3 regions of the Franconibacter pulveris genome follow, and region 2 is predicted to be linked to each of the others. Evidence: predicted binding sites of a transcription regulator. Region 2 holds the regulator's gene; each other region holds the start of a gene.
What was found. Region 2 encodes Fur, which represses iron uptake genes when iron is present. Its sites were predicted from a motif close to ATAATAATGAGAACNACTATCAA; they were not measured.
Positions count from the first base shown of each region.

Region 1: bfd (bacterioferritin-associated ferredoxin) is a predicted target of Fur. The motif match lies at 2,566-2,588, and genes of this name have one in related genera.
Region 3: efeU (iron uptake transporter permease EfeU) is a predicted target of Fur. The motif match lies at 3,945-3,967, and genes of this name have one in related genera.

Region 1 covers NZ_CM165555.1:4,243,009-4,252,924, forward strand. The annotation lists gene rplC (50S ribosomal protein L3) at 1-602, opposite strand, end outside; gene rpsJ (30S ribosomal protein S10) at 635-946, opposite strand; gene ACU4F7_RS20100 (prepilin peptidase) at 1,314-1,805, shown strand; gene bfr (bacterioferritin) at 1,789-2,265, opposite strand; gene bfd (bacterioferritin-associated ferredoxin) at 2,337-2,531, opposite strand; gene tuf (elongation factor Tu) at 2,732-3,916, opposite strand; gene fusA (elongation factor G) at 3,984-6,098, opposite strand; gene rpsG (30S ribosomal protein S7) at 6,196-6,666, opposite strand; gene rpsL (30S ribosomal protein S12) at 6,763-7,137, opposite strand; gene tusB (sulfurtransferase complex subunit TusB) at 7,263-7,550, opposite strand; gene tusC (sulfurtransferase complex subunit TusC) at 7,558-7,917, opposite strand; gene tusD (sulfurtransferase complex subunit TusD) at 7,917-8,303, opposite strand; gene ACU4F7_RS20150 (helix-turn-helix transcriptional regulator) at 8,303-9,031, opposite strand; gene fkpA (FKBP-type peptidyl-prolyl cis-trans isomerase) at 9,205-9,916, opposite strand, start outside.
Region 2 covers NZ_CM165555.1:1,370,992-1,380,907, forward strand. The annotation lists gene ACU4F7_RS06510 (beta-N-acetylhexosaminidase) at 1-969, shown strand, start outside; gene ACU4F7_RS06515 (helix-turn-helix domain-containing protein) at 1,022-1,633, opposite strand; gene fur (ferric iron uptake transcriptional regulator) at 1,969-2,415, opposite strand; gene fldA (flavodoxin FldA) at 2,715-3,245, opposite strand; gene ybfE (LexA regulated protein) at 3,401-3,682, opposite strand; gene ybfF (esterase) at 3,812-4,579, opposite strand; gene seqA (replication initiation negative regulator SeqA) at 4,764-5,306, shown strand; gene pgm (phosphoglucomutase (alpha-D-glucose-1,6-bisphosphate-dependent)) at 5,331-6,971, shown strand; gene kdpE (two-component system response regulator KdpE) at 7,024-7,701, opposite strand; gene kdpD (two-component system sensor histidine kinase KdpD) at 7,698-9,916, opposite strand, start outside.
Region 3 covers NZ_CM165555.1:1,683,589-1,693,504, forward strand. The annotation lists gene putP (sodium/proline symporter PutP) at 384-1,892, shown strand; gene ACU4F7_RS07960 (DUF3574 domain-containing protein) at 2,029-2,451, shown strand; gene ACU4F7_RS07965 (NupC/NupG family nucleoside CNT transporter) at 2,482-3,666, opposite strand; gene efeU (iron uptake transporter permease EfeU) at 4,024-4,857, shown strand; gene efeO (iron uptake system protein EfeO) at 4,914-6,041, shown strand; gene efeB (iron uptake transporter deferrochelatase/peroxidase subunit) at 6,045-7,331, shown strand; gene phoH (phosphate starvation-inducible protein PhoH) at 7,885-8,673, shown strand; gene ACU4F7_RS07990 (hypothetical protein) at 8,857-9,558, shown strand.

The DNA.
Region 1 (9,916 bases), 1.8 Mb from region 2:
AGGTCGCTACCGGTCGCACCCGGGACAGCACCTTTAACCAGCAGCAGGTTGCGCTCAGCGTCAACACGTACTACGTCCAGGCTCTGAACGGTTACACGCTCGTTACCCAGCTGACCTGCCATTTTCTTGCCTTTGAACACTTTGCCCGGAGTCTGGTTCTGACCGATAGAACCCGGAACGCGGTGAGACAAGGAGTTACCGTGAGTAGCGTCCTGGGTACGGAAGTTCCAGCGCTTAACGGTACCTGCGAAACCTTTACCTTTAGAGGTGCCAGTTACGTCTACTTTTTTAACTTCAGCAAACAGCTCAACGCTAATGCTCTGACCTACGGTGTATTCTTCGCCATCAGCGAGGCGGAATTCCCACAGACCACGGCCGGCTTCTACGCCAGCTTTAGCGAAGTGACCCGCTTCCGGCTTGGTTACGCGGTTAGCTTTTTTAGCACCGGTGGTAACCTGTACAGCGCGGTAGCCATCGTTAGCCAGATCTTTAACCTGAGTAACGCGGTTTGCTTCAACTTCGATAACGGTTACTGGGATAGAAACGCCTTCTTCAGTGAAGATGCGGGTCATACCCACTTTTTTACCGACTAAACCAATCATTGTTTCAACCTCTCAATCGCTCAATGACCTGATTAACCCAGGCTGATCTGCACGTCTACACCGGCAGCCAGATCCAGACGCATCAGAGCATCAACGGTTTTCTCGGTTGGCTCAACGATGTCAACCAGACGCTTGTGAGTGCGGATTTCGTACTGATCGCGCGCGTCTTTGTTAACGTGCGGGGAGATCAGAACGGTGAAGCGCTCTTTGCGGGTCGGCAGCGGGATCGGACCACGGACTTGCGCACCAGTGCGCTTAGCAGTCTCGACGATTTCCGCAGTTGATTGATCGATCAGGCGATGATCAAACGCTTTCAGGCGGATACGGATTCTTTGGTTCTGCATGAGACCAGAGCTCCAATTATTTTATAGACGAAAATGATTACTCCTCGCACCCATTACGATTGATGGGGGAGTGTAACCGTTCTTGCGTAGTTCCCCGATTGGGAACATTGTTGGCAACAAAAAAGACGTTGCCAGGGTTCTGATTGAACCGGCCGTCATTAATGACAGGCCCGCGCATTATACGTAAATCTCACGCAGGCGCAAGTAGTGATTATAAAATAAGCGCACGGGAGCTTTCTCGTTCATCGCTGCAATGCGGTGCAACATCTGGAGAAATATCAGAAGGAGCGCCGTGCTTTTTTTTCATCACCCTTTTTTCTTCCAGAAACGCCTCTAGGATGAGCGCAAAACAAAGCGAGGCGTTGTTATGGTAGCTCTTCTATTTATTAGCCTTTATTACCTGCTGAGTCTGCGATTGGCCTGGACGGACTATAAAACGGGATTCTTACCGGATCGCCTCACCTGCCCTCTTCTCTGGAGCGGTCTGGCTTTTTATCTGCTCTGGAAGAACGAATTTTTACAGGCTGCCGTAAGCGGAGCGATAGCAGGCTATCTTTTCTTCTGGACTGTATCCTGGGTTTTTAGAAGATGGCGAGGTTATGAAGGACTGGGGTTTGGCGATGTGAAGCTACTCGCCGCTCTCGGAGCCTGGCATGGCTGGCAGGAGATCGCAGCCATTGTTTTTCTTGCCGCCGCCGGCGGACTTATCGCCCTTATTGCGGGCGCGACACTCTTCCATCGGCAACAGATATTAAAAACCCCGCAGCCATTTGGACCTTTTCTGGTCGCTGCGGGGTTGATTGTCAGTTGCCGAACTTTTTACGCACCGGTAGAGCAAAGCATCAAGACTCTTCTTTGATTTGGGACTGGATGTAGTTTTGCAGACCAATCTTGCTGATGAGGTCTAACTCCGTCTCCAGCCAGTCAATATGATGCTCTTCGTCGGCAAGAATTTTGATCATCATGTCACGGCTGACGTAGTCATGGATGCTGTCAGCATAAGCGATAGCTTCACGCAGATCCTTCGCCCCCTCCATCTCAAGTGCGAGGTCTGAGCGCAGCATCTCTTCAACATCCTCACCGATGTGAAGTTTTCCCAGGTCCTGCAGATTGGGAATACCTTCCAGAAACAAAATCCTCTCAATATATTGATCGGCATGTTTCATTTCATCGATTGATTCGTGGTATTCAACATCATTGAGGCGCATCAGGCCCCAGTTCTTAAACATTCTCGCATGGAGAAAGTACTGATTAATTGCGACCAGCTCATTTCCCAATAATTTATTGAGATAAGTTATTATCTTAATATCACCTTTCATTTTTCTTCCCTCCGCTTCCACTACTTGAAGCGTAGATGCGCTGCGGAGTAAGTCAAAAAAAAGATAAAGCTTCAGGCAATCTCTTTGTATTCCGGGATCTGTATCAGCTCTTCCTGCATTATTTCACGCGCAGCTCGCACGCATTTACCGCATTGGTTGCCGACCGGGATAAATTTCCGAAGCTGCTGAAAAGACTGGGGGTGAAACTGGCGTACCGCCTCACGAATTTTTTTATCACTTACACCGTTACACAAACAAACGTACATGATGGCTCCCGTTTAATTTATGCTCAAAGTGTAAATGAGAATAGTTATGATTACAATAGCACAGCGGCGGCTGCCCGTAGGGGAAATTTAAGATAAGTGCGAACAAATGTGACAGATACGGCACTCTGTGAAAGTGGCCTGTTTAAAGAAGTCAGGGCAATAAAAAAGGGCGCCGAAGCGCCCTTTTCCGTTCAGGAGAATTAACCCAGAACTTTAGCAACCACGCCCGCGCCAACGGTACGGCCGCCTTCGCGGATTGCGAAACGCAGACCGTCGTCCATCGCGATCGGGTGGATCAGGGTAACAACCATTTTGATGTTGTCGCCCGGCATTACCATCTCCACGCCTTCCGGCAGTTCGATGGTGCCAGTCACGTCAGTGGTACGGAAGTAGAACTGCGGACGGTAGCCTTTGAAGAACGGAGTGTGACGGCCGCCTTCATCTTTGGACAGAATGTACACTTCAGATTCGAACTTGGTGTGCGGCTTGATGGTGCCCGGCTTCGCCAGTACCTGGCCACGTTCGATTTCTTCACGCTTGATACCACGCAGCAGAACGCCAACGTTCTCGCCCGCACGGCCTTCGTCCAGCAGTTTGCGGAACATTTCAACACCGGTACAGGTGGATTTCGCGGTATCCTTGATACCAACAATTTCAACTTCTTCACCCACTTTGATGATACCGCGCTCTACACGACCGGTAACAACGGTACCACGACCGGAGATGGAGAATACGTCTTCGATCGGCAGCAGGAACGGCTTGTCAATTGCGCGCTCCGGTTCCGGGATGTAGGAATCCAGGAAGCCAGCCAGTTCGATGATTTTCGCTTCCCACTCAGCGTCGCCTTCCAGCGCTTTCAGAGCGGAACCACGTACGATCGGGGTGTCGTCGCCCGGGAAGTCGTACTGAGACAGCAGTTCGCGAACTTCCATCTCTACCAGTTCCAGCAGCTCTTCGTCATCAACCATGTCGCACTTGTTCAGGAACACGATGATGTACGGAACGCCTACCTGACGACCCAGCAGGATGTGCTCACGGGTCTGCGGCATCGGGCCGTCAGTCGCAGCAACAACCAGGATAGCGCCGTCCATCTGAGCAGCACCGGTGATCATGTTTTTCACGTAGTCGGCGTGGCCCGGGCAGTCAACGTGCGCGTAGTGACGGGTCGGGGTGTCGTATTCAACGTGAGAGGTGTTGATGGTGATACCACGAGCTTTCTCTTCCGGCGCGTTATCGATCTGATCGAATGCACGAGCAGAACCACCGTAGGTTTTAGCCAGAACGGTAGTGATGGCAGCAGTCAGGGTAGTTTTACCATGGTCAACGTGGCCGATAGTACCGACGTTGACGTGCGGTTTTGTACGTTCAAATTTTTCTTTAGACACGGCTATATTCCTTACTATAGCGCCCCCTCATCGAGGGGGCACGGGACTTTGTTTTTAACCCTGCGGCTTATTTACCACGGGCTTCGATTACGGCCTGAGCAACGTTGTTCGGCGCATCATCATACTTCAGGAATTCCATAGTGTATGATGCACGACCTTTGGTCAGAGAACGCAGCTGAGTTGCATATCCGAACATTTCAGACAGCGGAACTTCAGCGTGGATCTTAACGCCAGTTACTTCGGACTCCTGACCACGCAGCATACCGCGACGACGGCTCAAGTCACCGATAACGTCACCGGTGTTCTCTTCCGGAGTTTCTACTTCAACCTTCATGATCGGCTCAAGCAGAACTGGGTTTGCTTTCTTAAAGCCTTCTTTAAAGGCGATAGAAGCAGCCAGTTTAAACGCCAGTTCAGAGGAGTCAACGTCGTGGTAAGAACCGAAGTGCAGACGCACGCCCATGTCAACTACCGGATAACCAGCCAGCGGGCCAGACTTCAGCTGCTCCTGGATACCTTTATCAACGGCCGGGATGTATTCGCCAGGAATTACGCCGCCTTTGATGTCGTTGATGAACTCGTAACCTTTCGGATTTGAGCCCGGCTCCAGCGGGTACATGTCGATAACAACATGACCATACTGACCGCGACCACCAGACTGCTTAGCGTGTTTACCTTCGATATCGGTAACTTTGCTGCGAATCGCTTCGCGGTAAGCAACCTGAGGTTTACCTACGTTAGCTTCAACGTTGAACTCGCGCTTCATACGGTCAACGATGATGTCCAGGTGCAGTTCACCCATACCAGCGATGATGGTCTGGTTAGATTCTTCGTCAGTCCATACACGGAAAGACGGGTCTTCTTTAGCCAGACGGCCCAGAGCCAGACCCATTTTTTCCTGGTCAGCTTTGGTTTTCGGTTCAACCGCGATAGAGATTACCGGCTCAGGGAACTCCATACGCTCCAGAATGATCGGCGCATTCGGGTCACACAGGGTGTCACCAGTAGTCACGTCTTTCAGACCGATAGCAGCAGCGATGTCGCCTGCACGAACTTCTTTAATCTCTTCACGTTTGTTCGCATGCATCTGTACGATACGACCGAAACGCTCACGAGCAGCTTTCACGGAGTTCAGGATGGTGTCACCGGAGTTAACCACGCCAGAATACACGCGGAAGAACGTCAGGTTACCAACGAACGGGTCGGTAGCAATTTTAAACGCCAGTGCAGAGAACGGCTCGTCGTCGCTTGCGTGACGCTCAGCCGGAGTGTCTTTACCGTCGTCCAGGATACCGTTGATCGCAGGAACGTCTACCGGGGACGGCAGGTAGTCAACTACCGCATCCAGCATCGCCTGAACACCTTTGTTCTTGAACGCAGAACCACAGGTTACCAGGATGATTTCGTTGTTAAGAACACGCTGACGCAGAGCGGATTTAATCTCTTCTTCAGTCAGTTCTTCACCACCCAGGTATTTCTCCATCAGCTCTTCAGAAGCTTCAGCTGCGGATTCGATCAGGTTCTGGTGCCATTCGTCAGCCAGGTCCTGCATCTCAGCCGGGATATCTTCGTATTCGAAGGTTACGCCCTGGTCTGCGTCGTTCCAGTTGATGGCTTTCATTTTCACCAGGTCAACAACACCGGTGAAGCCTTCTTCAGCGCCAATCGCCAGCTGCAGCGGAACCGGGTTCGCGCCCAGACGGGTTTTGATCTGGTTAACGACTTTCAGGAAGTTCGCGCCCATACGGTCCATTTTGTTAACGAACGCGATACGCGGAACTTTGTATTTGTTAGCCTGACGCCATACGGTTTCAGACTGCGGCTGAACACCACCAACTGCGCAGTAAACCATTACCGCACCGTCAAGAACACGCATGGAACGTTCTACTTCGATGGTGAAGTCAACGTGCCCCGGGGTGTCGATGATGTTGATACGATGCGGTTCATACTGCTTAGCCATACCAGACCAGAATGCGGTAGTCGCAGCGGAGGTAATGGTGATACCACGCTCCTGCTCCTGCTCCATCCAGTCCATGGTTGCGGCGCCGTCATGAACTTCACCGATTTTGTGGTTTACACCGGTGTAGAACAGAATACGTTCGGTAGTAGTGGTCTTACCGGCGTCGATATGCGCACTGATACCGATGTTACGATAGCGTGCGATGGGTGTTGTACGAGCCATTTGATTCCTCGTTTGTTTCTTTAGGCGCTCAGATTAAGTTACCCAGAACGGGCGACTTATCTCAAGCGCCCGTCTGGTGACTAACATGCCGAAGGGATTACCAACGGTAGTGTGCGAACGCCTTGTTGGCTTCTGCCATACGGTGAACGTCTTCACGTTTCTTAACTGCAGTACCTTTGTTGTCTGCAGCATCAGAAAGTTCGTTCGCCAGGCGCAGAGCCATGGATTTATCACCGCGTTTACGAGCAGCTTCAACGATCCAACGCATTGCCAGAGCATTGCGGCGAACCGGACGGACTTCAACTGGTACCTGATAAGTAGAACCACCAACGCGGCGAGACTTAACTTCGACAGTCGGGCGCACGTTTTCGAGAGCTACTTCGAAAGCTTCCAGTTCAGATTTACCAGAACGCTGAGCCAGGGTCTCCAGCGCGCTGTATACGATTGCTTCGGCAGTAGATTTTTTACCATCTACCATCAGGATGTTCACAAATTTAGCCAGCAGTTCTGATCCGAACTTCGGATCCGGCAGAATTTTACGCTGACCAATGACGCGACGACGTGGCATGGAAATACTCCGTTGTTAATTCAGGATTGTCCAAAACTCTACGAGTTTAGTTTGACATTAAAAATAAAACGTTTGGCCTTACTTAACGGAGAACCATTAAGCCTTAGGACGCTTCACGCCGTACTTGGAGCGAGCCTGCTTACGGTCTTTAACGCCGGAGCAGTCAAGCGCACCACGAACGGTGTGGTAACGAACACCCGGGAGGTCTTTAACACGACCGCCACGGATCAGGATCACGGAGTGCTCCTGCAGGTTGTGACCTTCACCACCGATGTAGGAAGTCACTTCAAAACCGTTAGTCAGACGAACACGGCATACTTTACGCAGCGCGGAGTTCGGTTTTTTCGGGGTGGTGGTATATACGCGAGTACATACGCCACGTTTTTGCGGGCATGCTTCCAGCGCCGGCACGTTGCTTTTTGCAACTTTGCGAGAGCGTGGTTTGCGTACCAGCTGGTTAACTGTTGCCATTAAATAGCTCCTGGTTTTAGCTTTTGCTTCGTAAACACGTAATAAATCGTCCCCATATAATATGAGGACGCGGAATTTTAGGGCTGAGCCGAAAAGGTGTCAAGAAATATACAGCGATCCCGGCGTTACCAGGCGATTTGATTGCGATGTTTTACCGTGAGGCTGACGAAATGAGTATAGCCAACCCTGTCGATACTGTTCGAAAATTGAGCGGACAAGCCACGCGCTTCGATGTCATCGTTCAACGCGTACACAGAGATGGGGGCGCTAAGCAATAATTCAAGGAAGCGGCTGCCTTTAATACCGGCCAGCACGCCATCCTGAATCAGCAGCAGGTCGTCGCCAGCGCTAAGCGTACGCAGCAACGCCTCAACGTCGCACTGCCAGGGAGAATGAGAAAGCGTATGCAGCATGCCAGCCTCAGAAAGTTAACAACACATCAAACTCATCGAGGCGGGTGCGAAGCGCCTCTGGCTCCAGCGCCTCTGCCTCGATAACAAAATCCTGCCCGGCGGGGATGCCGCGTTCACGCAGCGACTGCGCGCACACCCAGCACTGGTCGATGTCATACAGGGGCAGTACTTTAAACGTCGAAATGTAGTCACGCGCGAGGATTTTTTTCGGATTCTGACCAGGCAAGATTTGCATCACACCGTCGCTCAGAAAAAAGACGCCGATATCTTCCGTCAGCGCGGAAGTCGCTAATAGCGCATCCAGCCCCTCTCTGCCGGCGGAAGAGCCGTGAGGAGCAGAGGTAAACAGAAAAGCCACGCGTTTCATCAGAACTGCACCACTCTGTCGCAGGTCAGCGTCGCTTCCGCCAGCGCGCCAAGACCGCTTAAGGTAAAGCCGGGCTGGAGATTGGCAGCCGGCAGACCCGCCTGCTTCGCTTCGCTTTCATCCGTTACGCCACGTCGCAGCGCAGCCGCTACGCAGATATGCAATTCAGCGCCATGCCGGTTATGAAGCTGCTGCCAGGCGCGAACCAAATCAAACTCGTCACTTGCCGGCAAGGTCAACTGGTTGGCGTTGTACACCCCTTCCCGATAAAAAAAGACGCTGACAAGCGTATGGCCTTCGGCAAGTAAAGCCTCGGCGAACTGGTAAGCGGAACTGGCCTGCTGTGTTCCATAGGCCGGTCCTGTCACCATCAGGGCAAAACGCATCAGCGATCCTGCCCCTGAAAGTCCCCGTTCTTGAACTGGCGGATATAAAGGTAGACCGTGTGCTTGGAGATATTCAGCCGATCTGCGACCTGGTTTATCGCATCCTTAATATCGAAGATGCCTTTCTCATACAGGTTGAGCACAATCTGGCGGTTCTTGGCATTGTTAGACACGTTACGGTCCGCATTCACCTCTTCAATGGTGAACTCCAGCGTCTGCGTCACCAGATCTTCTACCGACGAGGCGAAGTTAACGGAAGAAGGCACTTCCTGATCCTGAGTTTCAGGCGGAACGAAGGTGCTCATGATCTGCGAGAAAGGGACGTCCAGGTTCATATTGATGCACAGCAGGCCAATGACGCGATGGTCACGATTGCGAATAGCGATGGTCACCGACTTCATCAACACGCCGCTTTTAGCGCGAGTGAAATAGCATTTGGAGACGCTGCTGTCTGCGCCGGTCATATCATGGAGCATGCGCAACGCGAGATCGGTAATCGGCGAGCCGATTTTACGGCCAGTGTGTTCACCGTTGGCGATGCGGATCGCCGAGCATTTAAGATCCTGAAGCGAATGCAGGACGATTTCACAATGGGAGCCGATGAGCATCGCTAACCCGTCCACCACCGCTTCATAAGATTTAAGGATATCGAAGTCGGTTTGATCAAAAGGACGTTGATCCAGCAAATCAAGTTCGCTGGTTTCATTGGTTAAAAGCGAATTGGACATGAAAAAATACCACCCTCTACAGAGAGCCTGTCGTTTTCAGTCAGGGCAGACTCATCACTCAGTTGTTACACAGACCGCTAAAGTAATACAGCGTAAGATGTGCTTTCCAGTTTTTATTATATCGTGCTCAAAATAAAAAACCGCCGCCCAATTGGGCGGCGGCTCGAAGCGACTTATTTAGCTTTCGCGTCAGCGGCAGCGTTATCTCCCGCTGCGGCTTCCGGCTTCGCATCCGCTTTCGGCGCCGGTTTGATATCCAGCAGCTCTACGTCGAACACCAGCGTGGAGTTAGCCGGGATGCCCGGAACGCCGGTTTTACCGTAAGCCAGCTCAGGCGGAATGACCAGCTTGATTTTGCCGCCTTTCTTGATGTACTTCAGGCCTTCAGTCCAGCCCGGGATAACGCCATCCAGACGGAAAGAGAGCGGCTCGCCGCGGGTGTAAGAGTTATCGAACTCTTTACCATCGATAAGCGTACCTTTGTAGTTAACCACTACGGTATCGCTGTCTTTCGGCGCGTCGCCGCTGCCCGCTTTCTCGACTTTATACATCAGGCCGGTAGAAGAGGTTTTCACATCTTTCTCTTTGGCGAAGGCGTCACGGAAGGCTTTGCCTTTATCGGCGTTTTCTTTCGCGTCCTTCTCCATTTTTTCCTGTGCGGCGGTCTTCACGCGGGTTTCGAAAGCCTGAAGGGTCTGTTCGATCTCCTGGTCGGAAAGTTTGCTCTTGTCAGCAAACGCGTCCTGCACGCCTGCGATCAGCTGCGCTTTATCCAGCTTGATGCCCAGCTTCTCTTGCTCTTTCAGCGAGTTTTCCATGTAACGACCCAGCGATGCGCCCAGCGCATAAGCCGATTTCTGATCGTCATTTTTGAATGCCGCATTT
Region 2 (9,916 bases):
CTGAGTAAACAAAATAAGCCGTGGGAAAAATCACCTGCGTGTAAAAAGCTGCTTGAACGGGGCGAGGTGGCGGACGTTGAACACCTCTCCAGCTACTTTGGCATTGAGATCAGCAAGCTGGTAAATGCGCACGGCATCGGCGTCATGCAGGCCTGGCAGGATGGGTTGAAAGATGCGAAAGACGCCAGCGCGTTCAGTACCCGTCAGGTTAATGTTAACTTCTGGGACACGCTATTCTGGGGCGGCTTTGATACGGCAAACGACTGGGCGAATAAAGGTTTCAGGGTTATCGTCTCCAACCCTGACTACCTCTATCTGGATTTCCCCTATGAGGTAAATCCGGCGGAGAGCGGCTATTACTGGGGAACGCGGTTCAGCGACGAGCGTAAAATCTTCAGCTTTGCGCCAGACAACCTGCCGCAGAATGCGGAAACTTCCGTTGATCGCGATGGCAATACCTTCAGTGCGAAATCTGATAAGCCCTGGCCGGGCGCGCTGGGCCTTTCCGCTCAGCTCTGGAGCGAAGTCGTTCGTACCGATAAACAGATGGAGTACATGATCTATCCAAGGCTTATTGTTGTCGCTGAGCGCGCATGGCATCGCGCCGCCTGGGAGCAGGCTTATCAGGCGGGTCGCGAGTATAAGGGCCAGGAAACGCAGTGGGTGGATAAAAAAGCCCTCGCGTCAGACTGGGCCCGCTTTGCAAGCCTTATAGGCCACCGGGAGCTGGCGAAACTGGATAAAGCGGGCATCCAGTATCGTTTGCCGGTGCCGGGCGCCAGAGTGGAAAAAGGCATACTGGAAATAAACACCAGCCTGCCGGGGCTGGGTGCAGAATACTCCACGGATAACGGTAAAAGCTGGCTACGCTATGACAATAACGCGCGACCGCAGGTAGAGGGCGAAGTGCAGATTCGCGCGGTAAGCCCGGATGGTCAACGCTACAGCCGCGTCGATAGCGTTAAATAGCACCGTAATAAAAAGCCCGCCTGATGGCGGGCTTTTATCTTTCTGCAAAAGCTTACAGGCTTTCTGGCAGCGTACGCAGCCCGGTTAATTTTCCTTTACTTATTTCTACATAGTTATCATGCCGCAACTGCGACAACGTTTTCATCACCATGCTGCGAGAAAGGTTGGTTCGCTTAACGATATAATCGGCTACGTTAATTTTATTTCGCATAAATTCATCCATGGCGGCAAGCGTGACCAGATTGCCTTTAATCATGAGATAGCTATTATGCCCAAGCAATAATTCTTCACGATGGCAGAGTAAGTCGATAGACCAGGCCAGTACCTTATATAACTGTGGTTGACACTGATGGTTTTCTATTTCGCTCAGAAATTTATCAAAAGGAATGAGCTGGTAGTGGCACTCAGCATCGGCCTGAATTCTGAAATAGTTTTTATTATTAAGATTACGCGCAACGCCCAGAATAGACGGGGCGCTACATTTTTCAATCAGTAATCTATCGCTTTTACGCAATACGGAAAAAAGGCCACCACGAATAATGCAAACAAAGCCTTCACGCGTTGGAATAGACGTATTTTTCTCTGCGCGATACCAGTTACCGTAACCATTAAAGATATCGGACAGGCGATAAATTTCGGCAAGGGGTTTCTGAGGTATTACCATAACGGCGACCTATATATAAGTATATTATTGGAATAAATAACGAGGGGCTATTCTAATAGAGTTGATTTTTTTACTGCAATACAGGCCAGTGGCGTTGCAAGCCCGAATGGGGCGCTTAAGGGAGGTAACTGATTGAATGGTAAAATAATTTACTTTTTCTGAAAATAAAAAGTAAGAAAAAGATAAGATAAAATAAGTTCTTGACCAGTATATTAAAATAGCAAGCATCAAGAAAATGGACTATTAGCGTCGCGTCTGCCTGATAAAGGTGTAAAAAAAGCCGACATACTATGTCGGCTTATTAACAAAAAGTAAAAACGGAACGCTATTTTCGCTTACTTTGTGTCGTGCGCGTGCTCGTTTTCGCGGCAGTCGCCATCGGCACAGTGGCCATAGAGATAGAGGCTATGGTTGGTCAGACGAATGCCATGGCGGGAAGCGATTTCACGCTGACGCGCTTCGATAGAGTCGTCGCTAAACTCGATAACTTTGCCGCAGTCGAGGCAGATCAGGTGGTCATGATGATGCTGTTGAGTCAGTTCGAAAACGGATTTGCCGCCTTCAAAATTATGACGCGTTACGATACCCGCATCGTCAAACTGATTCAGCACACGGTAAACGGTCGCGAGACCAATCTCTTCGCCCATGTCAATGAGGCGCTTGTATAAGTCTTCCGCACTGACATGATGGTTTACTGGCTCCTGCAACACTTCAAGGATTTTCAGTCGAGGAAGCGTGACTTTCAGGCCAGCCTTCTTTAATGCGGTGTTATTGTCAGTCATGCGGAATCTGTCCTGTTGCTAAACGGTGTGCTCCGGAGAGCTTAAGATCGGATGCGCTGAAGATGAATGCGACTCATTATAGAACTGACAGGCCCAAATGAAAACCGCAAGCGTCCAGCAATAGTGCTTTTCAAAACGTGGCGAGCGCGGCGCTTGCCGTCTCGTTACCCGATAATCCTGAAGGGTATTGTACAGATATGCGGATAAAAGTTAAAAATTTGTAGCAATCATTTTTATCGCTTTTATCTATCAATGAAGTGAAAACGGCGATAAAAAATACATTTATCGCCGTTTCACGATTAGGCGTTAATGATTTCCTGCAGGTGCAGTTCTTCAGAAACTTGCTTAACCCATTTTTCGACGCGTTCAGCGGTCAGTTCGGGCTGACGATCTTCATCAATGGCAAGGCCAACAAAGTGATTGTCATCGGCAAGACCTTTAGAGGCTTCAAAGTGGTAACCTTCCGTCGGCCAGTGACCCACAATAGTGGCGCCGCGCGGTTCAATAATGTCGCGAATGGTGCCGAGCGCATCGCAGAAATATTCCGCGTAGTCTTCCTGATCGCCGCAGCCGAAGAGCGCGACCAGCTTGCCATTGAAGTCAATCTCTTCAAGGGTCGGGAAGAAATCATCCCAGTCGCACTGCGCTTCGCCGTAGTACCAGGTCGGGATGCCAAGCAGCAGGATATCGAAACCTTCCAGATCTTCTTTGCTGCTCTTGGCAATATCGTGCACTTCAGCAACGTCTTTCCCGAGCTGTTTCTGAATAACTTTTGCGATATTTTCGGTGTTGCCGGTGTCGCTGCCGAAAAAAATGCCTACGATTGCCATGAGAAAAATAACCTCTTGAATCCTAATGATATGGTAGTGGCAAAATGCCCACAGATAGGGCAATCATAGCAGAACAGAGAAGAGGGCGGAAACTGCTATCACGGTGGGGTGCACACTCTGACACATTTCCATACAAGAAAAAGGGTCTTAAGGGCTCAGCTATTCAGCGCCTTGAGTTGTGCCAGCAAAATTTCTTCGATCAATTCGCTGCGACTCATGTTGCGCGCCTGCGCCAGTTGCGTCAGGGCGTCAACCGCTTCCGCGTTAAGTTTTAACTCTACGCGTTTAAGCCCGCGAACTTTGTCGCGCTTGAGCTGGTTCCGTTTGTTGATGCGCAACTGTTCGTCACGCGACAGCGGATTGGTTTTCGGGCGACCCGGGCGACGCTCGTCCGCGAACAGATCTAATGTCGTACGGTCCGTTTGTTCTTTGGCCATGATTTGACTACTGACAGGGGAAACAGGCTGCCGGAGCGGATGCCCGGGTGTCATTCAGCGCGCCATCATACATCAGGGAACGAGGCGCGCCAACGCGTTAGCGGCATGTTAGCGCCAGTCGCCTTGTTTTTAATCAGTTTCCAGGAAGCGACGAATGGCGCGCAATACGGCTTCGGGCTTTTCGGCATGCACCCAGTGCCCGGCGCCGGCAATGACATGCGCTCGTGCCGCAGGGAACTGCTTAAGCAAGGCCTCGCGGTGCTTTTCCTGTACGTAAGGCGAAGCGCCGCCAGCGATAAACAGCGAAGGGCCATGCCACGCCGGCACCTCCTGCCAGCCAACAATGTGGGCATACTGCTCCCAAAGCGTCGGCACATTGAAACGCCATTCACCGTCAGCGAAAGATTTCAGCAGAAACTGAACGACGCCCTCTTCAGAGAGGTACTCGCGCATAATGGCGGCCGCCTGCTGGCGCGTCGCGGCGCCCGCGTCGCTTACCGCGCGGATGGCGGCGAAAATTTCATCGTGACGTCGTACCTGATAGTCGACAGGCGCGATATCAATCGCCACCAGTTTGACGATGCGCTCCGGTATCAGCGCGGTCACGGCCATTGCCGCTTTGCCGCCCATGGAGTGCCCGATAAGAACCGCGTTATCAAGCTGGTGGGCATCCAGGGTTTCCACAATATCCTGCGCCATAGCGGGATACGTCATCTCATCGCTACGCGGCGAAAGACCGTGGTTACGCATATCGACCTGCAGCACGTCGCGATCTTTCACCAGATCGCGAGCCAGCACGCCGAGGTTATCCAGACTGCCAAACAGGCCGTGAATCAAAACGACAGGCGAATTGTTATTCGGTTGTTGCGCAGATTGCATTCGGGTATTCAATTTCATGGCAAAGTTCTTTTTTTGCATCTGAAAGGTTAGGGTATCATGTTGACCATTCTGCCGTCCGGCTGCAAGGAGCCAGTTAATTCCGACTTTTGCCGCCCCTCCAGGTGTGACGCTATCCGCTGTTGGGTTTTACTTCTATAATCCCAACGACTTGTATTCAGAAAAGATATTGCACTGGATTAAGATGAAAACGATTGAAGTTGATGACGAGCTGTATCGCTACATTGCCAGCCACACTCAGCACATTGGCGAAAGCGCGTCCGACATTTTACGGCGCATGCTGAAAGTCGCCGCCGGCTCGCAAGCCGCTGCCGCTCAGGCGAAAGAGAGCGCGCCTGTCAACGCAGCCGTTGCCGAAAAGCCGGCGAACCCTGCCAAAGACCGCGTTCGCGCTATGCGAGAGCTGCTTTTATCGGACGAATACGCAGAACAGAAGCGAGCGGTCAATCGTTTCATGCTGGTGCTGTCTACACTCTATTCACTGGATGCAAAAGCGTTTGCCGAAGCCACCGAGTCGCTGCATGGCCGCACCCGCGTCTATTTCGCCGGTGACGAGCAAACGCTGCTGCAAAGCGGCAACCAGACCAAGCCCAAACATGTTCCGGGCACGCCATACTGGGTTATTACTAATACGAATACGGGCCGCAAATGCAGCATGATCGAACATATCATGCAGACCATGCAGTTCCCGGCGGAATTAATTGAAAAGGTTTGCGGCACCATCTAACACAAGCGTCAGAAGGATCAGGCCATGGCAATGCATAACCGTGCGGGTCAACCCGCGCAACAAAGTGATTTGATTAACGTCGCGCAGCTTACCGCGCAGTACTACGTATTGAAGCCGGAAGTCGGCAACGCTGAGCACGCGGTGAAGTTCGGGACCTCCGGTCATCGCGGCAGCGCGGGACGTCACAGCTTTAACGAGCAGCACATTCTGGCTATCGCCCAGGCCATCGCCGAAGAGCGCGCCAAAAACGGTATTACCGGCCCTTGCTATGTGGGTAAAGACACCCATGCGCTCTCTGAGCCCGCCTTTATCTCTGTGCTGGAAGTTTTGTCCGCGAACGGCGTCGATATCATCGTGCAGGAAAATAATGGTTACACGCCAACGCCTGCGGTTTCTAACGCTATCCTGGTCCACAACAAAAATGGCGGCGCTCAGGCGGACGGCATTGTCATTACTCCTTCTCACAACCCGCCGGAAGATGGCGGTATCAAATACAATCCGCCGAACGGCGGCCCGGCGGATACTAACGTAACCAAAGTCGTGGAAGATCGTGCAAACGCGCTGCTGGCGAACGGCCTGAAAGAGGTTAAACGCCTGCCGCTTGACCAGGCCTGGGCCAGCGGCCGCATTCAGGAAAAAGACCTGGTGCAGCCGTTTGTCGAAGGGTTGGCGGATATCGTCGATATGGCGGCTATCCAGAAAGCGGGCCTGAAGCTCGGCGTTGACCCGCTTGGCGGCTCCGGTATCGAATACTGGAAGCGTATTGCGGAGCACTACAAGCTGGATCTGACCATTGTTAACGATCAGGTCGATCAGACTTTCCGCTTTATGCACCTTGATAAAGATGGCGTTATCCGTATGGACTGCTCCTCTGAGTCTGCGATGGCGGGCCTGCTGGCGCTGCGTGATAAGTTCGATCTGGCCTTTGCCAACGACCCGGATTACGACCGTCACGGCATTGTCACCCCGGCGGGGCTGATGAACCCGAACCACTATCTGGCGGTCGCCATTAACTATCTGTTCCAGCATCGTCCGCAGTGGGGCAACGAGGTGGCTGTCGGTAAAACGCTGGTCTCATCCGCGATGATTGACCGCGTGGTGAACGATCTCGGCCGTAAGCTGGTGGAAGTGCCGGTAGGCTTTAAATGGTTCGTTGATGGCCTTTACGACGGCAGCTTTGGCTTCGGCGGCGAAGAGAGCGCGGGCGCCTCCTTCCTGCGTTTTGACGGCACGCCGTGGTCCACCGATAAAGACGGCATCATCATGTGCCTGCTGGCGGCGGAAATCACCGCCGTCACCGGCAAAAACCCGCAGCAGCATTACGATGAGCTGGCTGAACGCTTCGGCGCGCCGAGCTATAACCGTCTGCAGGCTTCCGCCACGTCCGCGCAAAAAGCGGCGCTTTCTAAGCTGTCGCCGGAAATGGTCAGCGCAAGCCAGCTGGCGGGCGACCCTATCACCGCGCGCCTGACCGCCGCGCCGGGCAACGGCGCTTCCATTGGCGGGCTGAAAGTCATGACTGACAACGGCTGGTTTGCCGCGCGTCCGTCAGGCACGGAAGACGCTTACAAAATCTATTGTGAAAGCTTCCTCGGCGCGGAACACCGTAAGCAGATTGAGAAAGAAGCGGTGGAGATCGTCAGCGAAGTGTTGAAAAACGCCTGATGGGTTGAATAAAAAAAAGGGAGCGCTTGTCGCTCCCTTTTTTATGTCCGCGTTACAGCATAAAGCGGTAGCCAATCCCCGTTTCTGTCAGCAGATGGCGCGGACGCGCCGGATCGCTTTCCAGTTTCTGGCGCAGGTGGCCCATATAGATGCGCAAATAGTGGCTATGCTCCACGGCATTCGGCCCCCAGACCTGGCTTAAAAGCTGCCGCTGCGTCAGCACCTTGCCGTGATTATTCAGCAGCACCGCCAGCAGGCGAAACTCGATGGGCGTCAGGTGAATTTCTTCTTCGCCGCGCAGAATGCGCCGTGTAGCGAGATCGACATGAATATCGGAAAAGTGATAAGCCGGATCGTCCGCGGTTGAGCTGCCATGGCGGCGTAGCGCCACGCGCAGCCGCGCCTGCAGCTCGCCGATGCCGAACGGTTTGCTCAGATAGTCATCCGCCCCGGCATCCAGCGCGGCGATTTTATCTTCCTCTTCGCTGCGCGCTGACAACACAATCACCGGGCGCTGGTTCCACTGGCGAAAGTCGCGGATAAAATCCAGCCCGTCGCCGTCGGGCAAGCCAAGGTCGAGTATGACCAGATCCGGCTTGCGGGTCGCGGCCTCAATCAGCCCGCGCTGCAGCGTTTCCGCTTCATGAACGCGCAGACCTTCGCTTTCCAGCGCGGCGCGCAGAAAGCGGCGGATCTCTTTCTCATCTTCGACAATCAGTACGCTAATCACATGTCCTCGTGAATATCCAGCTCAGGGGGGCGCTGCTGCGGCAGCACGATGTGGAAGCTTGCGCCGCCTTCAGGGCGGTTTTTAGCGTAAATGATGCCGCCGTGCACCTCAACTATAGCCTGACAAATAGCGAGACCGAGCCCCACGCCGGGAATGGCGGATTCTTTATTGCCGCGCGTAAATTTCGCGAAAATCGCCGCTTCCTGACCCGGCGGGATCCCCGGCCCGCTGTCCCAGACTTCCAGCTCCAGCTGCTCGTCCCGACGGCTGGCCCGCACGCCGATGTGCGCCCCTGAACCCGCATATTTCACGGCGTTTTCCAGCAAATTAATCAGCACGCGCTCAAGCAAGGCGCCGTCGACGTAAATCAACATCAGCGGGTCCGGCAACGCGAGTTCAATGTGACGACCGCCAAGGCCTGGCTCCAGCATTTTCAGCGCGCTGCCGACCACTTCCTCAAGCGTCAACCACTCTTTGCGCAGATTAAAGCCGCCGGACTGAATGCGCGCCATATCCAGCAAGTTATTCACCAGCCGCGTGGTGTTCAGCACATGCTGGCGAATAGCGCTGGCCTGCAGGGCATGCTTTGAGCCTTCGGAGGCGAGGTCGAGCGTCAGGATCTCCGCCTGGCCGAAAAGTACGGTAAGCGGCGTGCGTAAATCATGAGAAAGCGCCGCCAGCAGCGAGTTACGCAGTTGCTCATGCTCGCTCGCCATGCGCGCCTGCTCCTCGCTTTTAGTCAGCCACAGCCGCTCAAGCGCGCTGGCGATAAGCAGGGTGAAGGTCTCCAGCAAACGCTGCTGCTCCGGGATCATCAACTGGCGCAGGCTCGAAGGTTCGACAATCAGCAGGCCGTGTGTTTTGTGCGCGGTGCGCAGCGGCAGGATCTGATACGGCACGCCGGGCAGCGTGTCGGTGCCGGCACCTGCCGGCTGGCCGTTGTCGAAACTCCAGCGGGCGATGGCCTCATCCCATGCGCTGATGCTGGCGGTATCGACGGGCGGCAGCAATTTACCGTGCTCATCGGGCAGCAGCATCAGGCTGCGGGCATGAAACGTGGAGTCGATAAAGCGCTCGCTGGTCACGGCGATATCCTGCGCCGAACGGCCCACCGCCAGCGCTTTCGACATTTCATAAAGATGGCGCGTGCGCTGCTCCCGATAACGCGCTATTCGCGCCTGGTAGCGCACGCCCGCGGTCAGGTTGCCGATAACCAGCCCGACGGTGAGCATCACCGCGAAGGTGAGCAGATACTGCACGTCGGAGACCGCCAGCGTGCCGCGCGGGGCGATGAAAAAGAGATCGAAGCTGATGACGTTAATCACCGTCGCCAGTACGGACGGCCAGCGCCCGTAGAAGAGGGCGACCACGACCACGCCCAGCAGATAGACCATCACCAGGTTGGCAGCGTCAAAGGCCGAAAGCCACTGATTCGCCACCAGCGTGATTAAGGCGCAAAGCAGCAGGGCGACGAGACAGCCGCGAATTTGTATGCGCCACTTTTCTGTAAAGGGCCGCGCGTCAGAGGCTTTAGGCTCGCTGGCGAGAGGCTTGTCATCGAGCGCGACGATAAGCAAGTCGAGGTCCGGCGCATGGCGCGCCAGCCGTTCGGCGAAGGTTTCATGGTTCCACCAGCGGCGGCGATTGCGCCTGCCGATGATAATTTTGCCAAGGTTATGTTCCCGCGCGTAGCGCAGTAGCGCTTTCTCTTCCTCCGATTCCGCAAGCGTGGCGGTTTCCGCGCCCAGCTCCTGGGCAAGGCGCAGCGCGCTTAAGATGGCGCGTCGGGATTTTTCCGGCAGGCGATGCAGCCGCGGCGTTTCCACATAGACGGCGTGCCAGGCGCTGCCGAGCCTGGCGGCGAGGCGTGCGGCGGTGCGCACCAGCTTCTCGTTGCCGCTGCCGTGGCCAATGCAAAGCAAAATAGCGTCGCGCGTATGCCAGACCTTTTCCAGCCCCTGATTATCGCGCCAGACGCGCATCTGCTCGTCCACCCGATCGGCAGTACGCCGCAGCGCCAGCTCGCGCAGCGCGATCAGATTGCCTTTGCGAAAGAAATGCTCAATGGCGCGCTCCGCCTGGCCTGCGATGTAAACTTTGCCTTCATGCAGGCGCTGGCGCAGATCATCGGGAGGGAGGTCCACCAGCACCACTTCGTCGGCGGCGTCAAAGAAAGGATCGGGCACCGTTTCGCGCACCTGAATGCCGGTTACCC
Region 3 (9,916 bases), 310 kb from region 2:
GGTTAACGTTATCCGGCACTATCCATCATGTTGCAACTTTGTGCAACCATGTTAAATGTGACCTCGCCAGCAAGCTCAAAAATGAATGAAATGTTAAATATGAAATTGCTATGACCGCTCAGACGCCACCGCGCTATAAGCTGATATTCCGGGCCTGGTTAACATTTTTTGGTGGTGCAACCGCTAAAAGCGTGAGCGAGTGCAACCTCCTGCAAAATGGCATTTTTAGCAGAGATGTAATTGTTGTAAATGGTGTGTTAAATCGATTGTGAATGAAAACCGCTTCCGGCAGGATACTGCCGCGAAACGAAAACGACGATAACAGCACCGCTGCGTTCCGGCGGTGACAAGCCGAAACTGGCCAGATTAGACGGAGAAGTGAAATGACAGCGAGTACACCTATGCTGGTGACTTTCCTTGTTTATATCTTTGGGATGATATTAATAGGGTTTATTGCGTGGCGTTCGACCAAAAACTTTGACGATTACATCCTTGGCGGGCGCAGCCTTGGCAGCGTGGTAACGGCGCTGTCGGCAGGGGCGTCTGATATGTCCGGCTGGCTGTTGATGGGCCTGCCTGGCGCCATTTTCCTCTCCGGGATTTCAGAAAGCTGGATTGCCATCGGCCTGACGCTGGGCGCCTGGATCAACTGGAAGCTGGTGGCAGGGCGGTTGCGCGTGCACACCGAGGCGAACAATAACGCGCTGACGTTACCGGATTATTTCACTGGCCGTTTCGAAGATAAAAGCCGCGTGCTGCGCATCATCTCCGCGCTGGTTATCCTGCTGTTCTTCACCATCTACTGCGCCTCCGGCATTGTGGCAGGCGCGCGCCTGTTTGAAAGCACCTTCGGCATGAGTTATGAAACCGCGCTGTGGGCAGGCGCTGCGGCGACCATTCTCTACACCTTTATCGGCGGCTTCCTCGCGGTAAGCTGGACTGACACGGTGCAGGCGAGCCTGATGATTTTCGCCCTGATCCTGACCCCGGTGTTTGTTATTCTCGCCGTCGGCGGCCTGGACGACTCGCTGATGGTTATCAAGCAAAAGAGCATCGAGAACGTCGATATGCTCAAGGGCTTAAACCTGGTGGCGATTATTTCGCTGATGGGCTGGGGGCTTGGCTACTTCGGCCAGCCGCACATTCTGGCGCGCTTTATGGCGGCGGACTCTCATCACACCATTGTTAACGCGCGTCGCATCTCCATGACCTGGATGATCCTCTGCCTTGCGGGTGCCGTGGCGGTGGGCTTCTTCGGCATCGCCTACTTTAACAACCACCCGGAGCAGGCGGCGGCGGTGAACCAGAACGGCGAGCGCGTCTTTATCGAGCTGGCGCAAATTCTCTTTAACCCGTGGATCGCCGGCATTCTGCTCTCCGCTATCCTCGCGGCGGTGATGTCCACCCTGAGCTGCCAGCTGCTGGTCTGCTCCAGCGCGATTACTGAAGATCTCTACAAAGCCTTCCTGCGTAAAAACGCGACGCAGAAAGAGCTGGTATGGGTGGGGCGTCTGATGGTGCTGGTGGTGGCGCTGGTTGCCATTGCGCTGGCGGCGAACCCGGAAAACCGCGTGCTTGGGCTGGTGAGCTACGCCTGGGCGGGCTTCGGCGCCGCATTCGGTCCGGTAGTGCTGTTCTCGGTGATGTGGTCGCGCATGACCCGCAACGGCGCGCTGGCAGGCATGATTATCGGCGCGGTGACCGTTATCGTCTGGAAGCAGTTCGCCTGGCTGAACCTGTATGAAATCATTCCGGGCTTTGTTTTCGCAAGCCTTGGCATCGTGGTCTTTAGTCTGCTGGACAAAGCGCCGTCCGTCACGATGCGGTCCCGCTTTGAAAAAGCGGACGCGGAATACCACACCGCGCCGCCTTCTAAACTGCAGGCTGATTAAGCCTTCGCAAGCAAACCCGCCGAAAGGCGGGTTTTTTGTTTGTAATCAAAAAAATAGTCTAAGGCATCCCTTGCCTGGCGCGGCAAAGTGTTATTTCATCCTGTTTTCCACCCATCACTAAAAGGCAGGGAAAAAGATGACTGGCAAAGCGTTGTTAGGCCTTACGCTTGCGGCGTTGCTGACAGGCTGCACGGCGCATTCAGGCGAAGCGGAGCCGAAGCAGGCGTGCGCGGCGCAAAATCGCATGATGCAGACCACGCTCTATTTTGGCCTCAGCCGGCCCGCTGGCCCGGCTATCACCGGCAAGGAGTGGCAAGGTTTTGTCGATACCGACGTCACCCCGCGCTTTCGCGATGGCCTGACGGTGTTTGACGCGCGCGGCCAGTGGCTGGGCAGCGATGGCAACGTGGCGCGCGAGCCGAGCAAGGCGCTGGTGCTCATTCATGACCGCAACGACACAAGCGAGCGGGAGATAGAAGCCCTGCGCGCGATATATAAAACCCGTTTTGCGCAGGAATCCGTTATGCGGGTGGATCAGAGCGTGTGCGTACAGTTTTGAGATAAAGGCGGGGAAGGTCCCGCCTTTTGCTTACAGCACCAGGCCTGCGAACGCGGCGGAAAGCAGGCTGACTAACGTTGCGCCATACACCAGGCGCAAGCCAAAGCGCGAAACCACGTTGCCCTGCGGCTCGTTTAGCCCTTTTATGGCGCCCGCGACGATGCCGATAGAGGCAAAATTGGCAAACGACACCAGAAACACCGACAGAATGCCAAGACCGCGCGGCGACAGGGTGGCGGCGATTTTTTGCAGCTCAATCATGGCGACAAACTCATTCGCCACAAGTTTAGTGGCCATAATGCCGCCCGCCTTCAGGGCGTCTGCCGCCGGAATGCCAACGAGCCAGGCTAACGGGTAGAACACATAGCCAAGCAGTTGCTGGAAGCTCTGGCCGAACAGCGCCAGAAACAGCGCGTTCACGGCGCTGATAATGGCGATAAAACCAATCAGCATCGCCAGAATAATCATCGCCACCTTAAAGCCCGCAAGAATGTACTCGCCGAGCATTTCAAAAAAACTCTGGGACTCATGCAGTTTCTCAAGCCGCACTTCCGGTTCGTCGTGCGGGCGCGCCGGATTGATGACGGAAAGAATAATAAACGTGCTGAACAGGTTAAGCACCAATGCCGCGACCACATATTTCGCCTCGATCATCGTCATGTAGGCGCCGACGATAGAGAGCGAAACGGTCGACATGGCGGTAGCCGCCATCGTAAACAGACGGCGCGAAGAGAGATCCGCCAGCACGCCTTTATAAGCGATAAAGTTTTCCGACTGGCCGAGCACCAGCGAACTCACCGCGTTGAACGACTCGAGCTTGCCCATGCCGTTGATTTTTGAAAGCAAGGTGCCGATAACGCGAATGAACACCGGCAAGATGCGCCAGTGTTGCAGAATGCCAATCAGCGCCGAGATAAAGACGATAGGGCAGAGCACGCCAAGAAACACAAAGGCGAGGCCTTTCTGGCTCATGCCGCCAAAGACGAAATCGGTGCCTTCAGCGGCAAAATGCAGCAGCGAAGAGAAGCCGCCCGCGACGCTTTGAATCAGCCATAACCCCGCTTGCGCATGCAAAAAGAACCAGGCGAACGCCGCTTCGATAAGCATAAGCTGAAGAATATAACGAACGCGGATGTTTTTACGGTCAAAGCTTGTAAGCCAGGCAAGCGCCAGGATAGCCGCCGCGGCGAAAATAAAGTGCAATAGAGTTGTCATAGTTACGCAGGTGATTGAAAGAAAAATAGTTAGCCACAGATAAAACGGCCGGTAAACAGCGCGCTAAGCATAATTTCCCGCATCGTTATCTGGCAAACGGAATAAGCGGGGATGGGAAGGCGCTTGCGAAGGCGAGGCCATATTTGCGCATGTTGCACAGGCGTTATTACCGGTTCGAACACGCGTGAGAGCGGGATAATCCGACAGCGTGATTACTCAACTTCGCAACTTTTACACTTCGTCATAATTCCCGGCACATTTTGCTTGTATTTCTTCTTTTGCTAATGATAATCACTTTCACTCACATTTACCTTTCTTTGCAACAGTTGACCTGATTTCACACTTAAGGGTGCCGGGATGTTTGTTCCATTTCTTATTATGCTGCGCGAAGGGCTGGAAGCTGCGCTTATTGTCAGCCTTATCGCCAGTTACCTGAAGCGCACGCAGCGCGGGCAATGGCTTGGCGTCATGTGGATAGGCGTGTTTCTCGCCGCCGCGCTCTGCCTTGGGCTGGGTATTTTCATCAACGAAACCACCGGCGAGTTCCCGCAAAAAGAGCAGGAGCTGTTTGAAGGCATCGTGGCGGTGATTGCGGTATTGATCCTCACTTATATGGTTTTCTGGATGCGCAAAGTGGCGCGCAACGTGAAAGGGGAGCTGGAGCAGGCGGTAGACAAGGCGCTCAAGCGCGGCGGCAACCAAAGCTGGGCGCTGATCCTGATGGTCTTTTTCGCCGTGGCGCGCGAAGGGCTGGAGTCGGTCTTTTTCCTGCTGGCGGCCTTTGGCCAGGATCTCGGCGTCTGGCCGCCGCTTGGCGCCATGTTGGGGCTGGCGACGGCAGTGGTGCTCGGTTTCCTGCTTTACTGGGGCGGCATCCGCCTTAACCTTGGGACCTTTTTCAGATGGACGAGCCTCTTTATTCTGCTGGTAGCGGCGGGGCTGGCGGCGGGCGCCATTCGCGCGTTTCACGAGGCGGGGCTGTGGAACCGCTTTCAGGAGGTGGCTTTCGACCTAAGCCAGGTGCTGAGCACGCATTCGCTCTTCGGCACGCTGCTGGAGTCGGTATTCGGCTACCAGGAAGCGCCCACGGTGAGCGAAGTGGCGGTCTGGCTGATTTATCTGCTGCCCGCGCTGGCTATTTTCTTTATGCCGACCCGCGTGGTGGCGCAGCCTTCCGGCAACGCAAACTGATTATAACAGGCGCGTCGCGCCTTTTTAGTTACAACATACTTTTATAGGGAATGGTCATGACGAGACACTTTCGCCGCAGCGCGCTGCAGTTGACGACGCTTGCGCTCTTATCTTCCGCCTTTGCCGTCAACGCGGCTGATATTCCACAGGTTAAGGTCACGGTAAACGACAAGCAGTGCGAGCCGATGACGCTTACCGTCAACGCGGGCAAAACCCAGTTCCTGATCCTCAACCACAGCCAGAAAGCGCTGGAGTGGGAGATCCTCAAAGGGGTGATGGTCGTGGAAGAGCGCGAGAACATTGCGCCAGGCTTCAGCCAGAAAATGACGGCGAACCTGGAGCCAGGCGAATATGACATGACCTGCGGCCTGCTGAGCAACCCTAAAGGCAAGCTCATCGTGAAAGCAGCGGGCGGCGCGCAGCCAGCGGCGAAAAGCGATTTGATGTCGCTTGAAGGCGCCATCACCCAGTATAAAGCGTATGTTACCGCCGAAACCGCCGCGCTGGTGGAAGGCACCAAAGCCTTTACCGACGCGGTGAAAGCGGGCGACATCGAAAAAGCGAAATCGCTTTACGCCCCGACGCGCCAGCATTACGAGCGCATTGAGCCTATCGCCGAGCTTTTCTCTGACCTCGACGGCAGCATCGATGCCCGTGAGGACGATTATGAGCAGAAAGCGGCAGACCCGAAATTCACCGGTTTCCACCGTCTGGAAAAAGCGCTGTTTGGCGATAACAGCGTGAAGGGAATGGATACCTATGCCGACCAGCTTTACCGCGACGTTCAGGATCTGCAAAAACGCATCAGCGAGCTCGCTTTCCCGCCGGGTAAAGTCGTAGGCGGCGCGGCCGGGCTGATTGAAGAAGTGGCGGCGAGCAAAATTAGCGGTGAAGAAGATCGTTACAGCCACACCGATCTGTGGGATTTCCAGGCGAATGTGGAAGGCTCGCAGAAGATTGTCGAGCTGTTGCGTCCGCAGTTGCAAAAAGACAACGCGGAACTGCTGGCGAAAGTGGACGCCAACTTTAAGAAGGTCAATACCATCCTCGCGAAGTACCGCGCCAAAGAAGGGTTTGAAACTTACGACAAGCTGACCGACGCCGATCGTAACGCGCTGAAAGGGCCGGTGACGGCGCTGGCTGAAGACCTCTCCCTGCTGCGTGGCGTGCTCGGTCTGGACTAAAGCATGAACGACGCGACAAAACACCCGAACGCGCCGGAGCCGGCGCGTCGTCGACTGCTGAAAGGGCTCGGACTGCTTGGCGGGGCGCTGGCCGTTACGGGCGGCTGTCCGGTGGCGCACGGCGCTAAGCCTTCAGCGCCGCCAGGCACGCTCTCGCCGGATGGCCGTCAGGAAAAGCAGCCTTTTTACGGCCCGCATCAGGCGGGCATCGTCACGCCGCAACAGGCCGCCATGATGCTGGTGGCTTTCGATGTGCTGGCCGCGGACAAGGCCGATCTGGAGCGCCTGTTTCGTCTGCTGACGAAGCGTATCGCTTTCTTAACCGAAGGCGGTCCGGCGCCGCAAACGCCCAACCCGCGATTGCCGCCGATGGATTCCGGTATTCTTGGCGATGTTATCGCGCCGGATAACCTGACGATTACCGTTTCAGTCGGTCATTCTCTGTTTGACGAACGCTTCGGGCTGGCGGCGCAGATGCCGAAAAAGCTGCAAAAGATGACGCGTTTTCCGAACGATTCGCTGGATGCGGCGCTCTGCCATGGCGATCTGCTGCTGCAAATTTGCGCCAATACCCAGGATACGGTTATTCACGCGCTGCGCGACATTATCAAACACACGCCGGATCTCCTGAGCGTGCGCTGGAAGCGGGAGGGGTTTATCTCCGACCACGCGGCGCGCAGCCGGGGTAAAGAAACGCCGATTAATCTGCTCGGCTTCAAGGATGGCACGGCCAATCCGGATACGCAGAATGCCAGACTGATGGACAACATCCTGTGGGTGACGCCGGATCAGGGCGAACCCGCCTGGGCAGCAGGCGGCAGCTATCAGGCGGTGCGCATCATTCAGTTTCATGTCGAGTTCTGGGACCGCACGCCGCTTAAGGAGCAGCAAACCATCTTTGGGCGCGAAAAGCACAGCGGGGCGCCGCTTGGCATGCAGCATGAGCACGACGTGCCGGACTACGCGAGCGACCCGGACGGCGAGGTTATCGCGCTGGATAGCCATATCAGGCTGGCCAACCCGCGCACGCCGGAAACCCAGTCCAGCCTGATGCTGCGCCGGGGCTACAGCTACTCGCTCGGCGTCACCAATTCCGGTCAGCTTGATATGGGGCTGCTGTTTGTCTGCTATCAGCATGACCTGGAAAAAGGCTTTTTAAGCGTCCAGAAACGGCTGAACGGCGAAGCGCTGGAAGAGTATGTGAAACCCATCGGCGGCGGTTATTTCTTTGCCCTTCCGGGCGTTAGTGATAACGCGCATTATCTTGCCGAAGGGCTGCTGCAGGCCTGACCCCTCTCCCCGCCGCGTCAGGCGGGGACACCTTCTTACATCTTCTGTTTCATTTGTTAACACTTTACTGGCGCAGCCGGGATAAGAATTTTACTATGACTATAGTGTTGATACTTTTCTGTAATATTTCTGTGTCATAAAAAGTGCATCGTCAGAAAAGACTTAAAAAGTTAAAAATAAGTAAAATCTATGTTGCTTTTATGAAAAAATTTGATGTACTTAGAGCAGATGCGGTAGTTCCCGGTTGTGAACAGTTTTTTCACTATGGAGATCGCGAATGGTAGTGTCCCGTGATGGACTAAAACATAAAACCCCCCGCAAAGCCCGGCGCGGAGATACTACCTCCGGCAAAATCGTCTTCACTTCTTCATCCAGACATTCCACTTCCTCCTCACATTCAACCGACGCAGTAAGCGGTGCGCGTAGCCGTACTACTGCGTCTTTTTCCGGCAATCATGGCTTACAAGGAAGCCAAACCTACGTTGTTCGTGCGCATAATCGCGTCGGCAGTGACGACGCGGGCAATGTAAACCTACTTAACAAGGTGCCATCCATGGGAAGACAGAAAGCAGTGATCAAAGCTCGTCGTGAAGCAAAACGGGTGTTAAGACGGGATTCACGCAGCCACAAGCAGCGTGAAGAGGAGTCGGTCACTTCGCTTGTGCAGATGAGCGGCGTTGAAGCTATTGGCATGGCAAGGGACAGTCGCGATACATCGCCAATAGCGGCGCGCAGTGAAGCTCAGGCGCAGTATCTCGAAGCTATTGAGAGTAAACAGCTGATATTCGCCACCGGCGAAGCCGGATGCGGCAAAACGTTTATCAGCGCGGCGAAGGCGGCTGAGGCCCTGATTCACAAGGATGTCGACAGGATCATTGTTACTCGCCCGGTACTGCAGGCCGATGAAGACCTCGGCTTCCTGCCCGGCGATATTTCTGAGAAGTTCGCGCCTTATTTCCGTCCGGTCTACGATGTTCTGGTGCGCCGCCTTGGCGCCTCGTTCATGCAGTACTGCCTGCGACCGGAAATTGGCAAGGTAGAGATTGCGCCGTTCGCCTATATGCGCGGACGTACATTTGAAAATGCGGTAGTGATTCTGGACGAGGCTCAGAACGTTACCGCTGCGCAGATGAAAATGTTTTTGACCCGCCTCGGGGAGAACGTGACCGTTATCGTCAATGGCGATATTACCCAGTGCGATTTGCCCGCCGGCGTGCAGTCCGGCCTGAGCGATGCGCTGGCGCGTTTCAAAGAGGATGACATGATCGGCGTGGTGCGCTTCACCAAAGACGATTGTGTCCGCTCCGCACTCTGCCAGCGTACGCTCAACGCCTACGATTAACATTGCTGGTGAAAAAATACAAACCGGCGTCCGTACAGGCGCCGGTTTTCCTTTGTAAAGCCCCTAATATTTGCTTGCCTTTATCCTTATATTTTTTATCGCCTGGCCGATAACCCTTAACGCAAAGCGCCATAAAAATAAATAAATGGCTGTATTTAAATACGTTTTGGTAAGGATATCGTTATGAAAGTTTCTTTCTCGCTTCCCTTTTTGCTTTTCTCGCTGGCCTTAGCCGGGTGCAGCAATAAACCGTTGCCGCCAGAAGAGAAGGTGGTCAGCACCAGCACCCTGCAAGGGGACAGGGGAGCGATATTGTCGATTCAAAGCTACGAGCAGCTCAGAACCGATACGCACCAGCCAACCGATACTTCGCTGCGCTATATTACCCGCAGCGACACCAGCAAAGTGGTTGCGCTTAAAACCCTGCAATTTATTGCAAGCCTGGCGGCGGGCAGCGCCCAGGAGTCAGGGTTTACAAAATACCAGTTGGTGGGTACCCCGATCGCCACGATGCATAACCCAACGCTTGCTTATTTTTCTGATGGCGTGAAGAAAGCGCTTCAGGCAGATATGGCGAAGTTGCCCGCCGGAGAGATAAAACACCCGATTGAGATTCGCCCTTATGACTGGATGCTGGTTTATGAAAACCTCTCCGGCGGCGACAACTACGAACTTCACTATCAGGCGGCGATCAGCCGCACAAAAACCGCGCTGGAAAATGGCAAAGAAGCCTCTGCCTCGGTGTTGTGTTATCCAAAGACAGTAATAGCGCCGTTAGCCCAGTGGCAGGCGAACAATTACCAGAAAGTGACCGAGGTCACGCGCGGCTTTATGGACGCATGTATGAAAGATTTTGAAGCCCATAAGGCCGAGTTTCTGCAATAACGAAGCGGGTAAGGCGAAAAAGCCTGGCGGTAACGCCGGGTTTTTTTTGCCTTTCGCTCAGGGGACGATGCGTTCTGGCGGATGGTTTTTCTACCTTTCGCCATAACGAGCCATGCTTTATACCGCTAAGCGCCGCCTCCCGCCGCTTAAGCGAGTAGGGGTTGCGCCTTGAGTGTGGCGGTGAGGGGGGGATTGACTCGCTGGCGCTCGCCGTTACTCGGCCCATCCATGGGCCTCGCCCCTTCGGGGCCAACGCTTCGCATTGTTCAAAAACGCTCCCGGCGTTTTTGTGCGGGCGGCATGCCCGCAAGCGGTCCTGCCGTCCAGGCGGTAAACCGCCTGTCGACCCCCGGTCGAG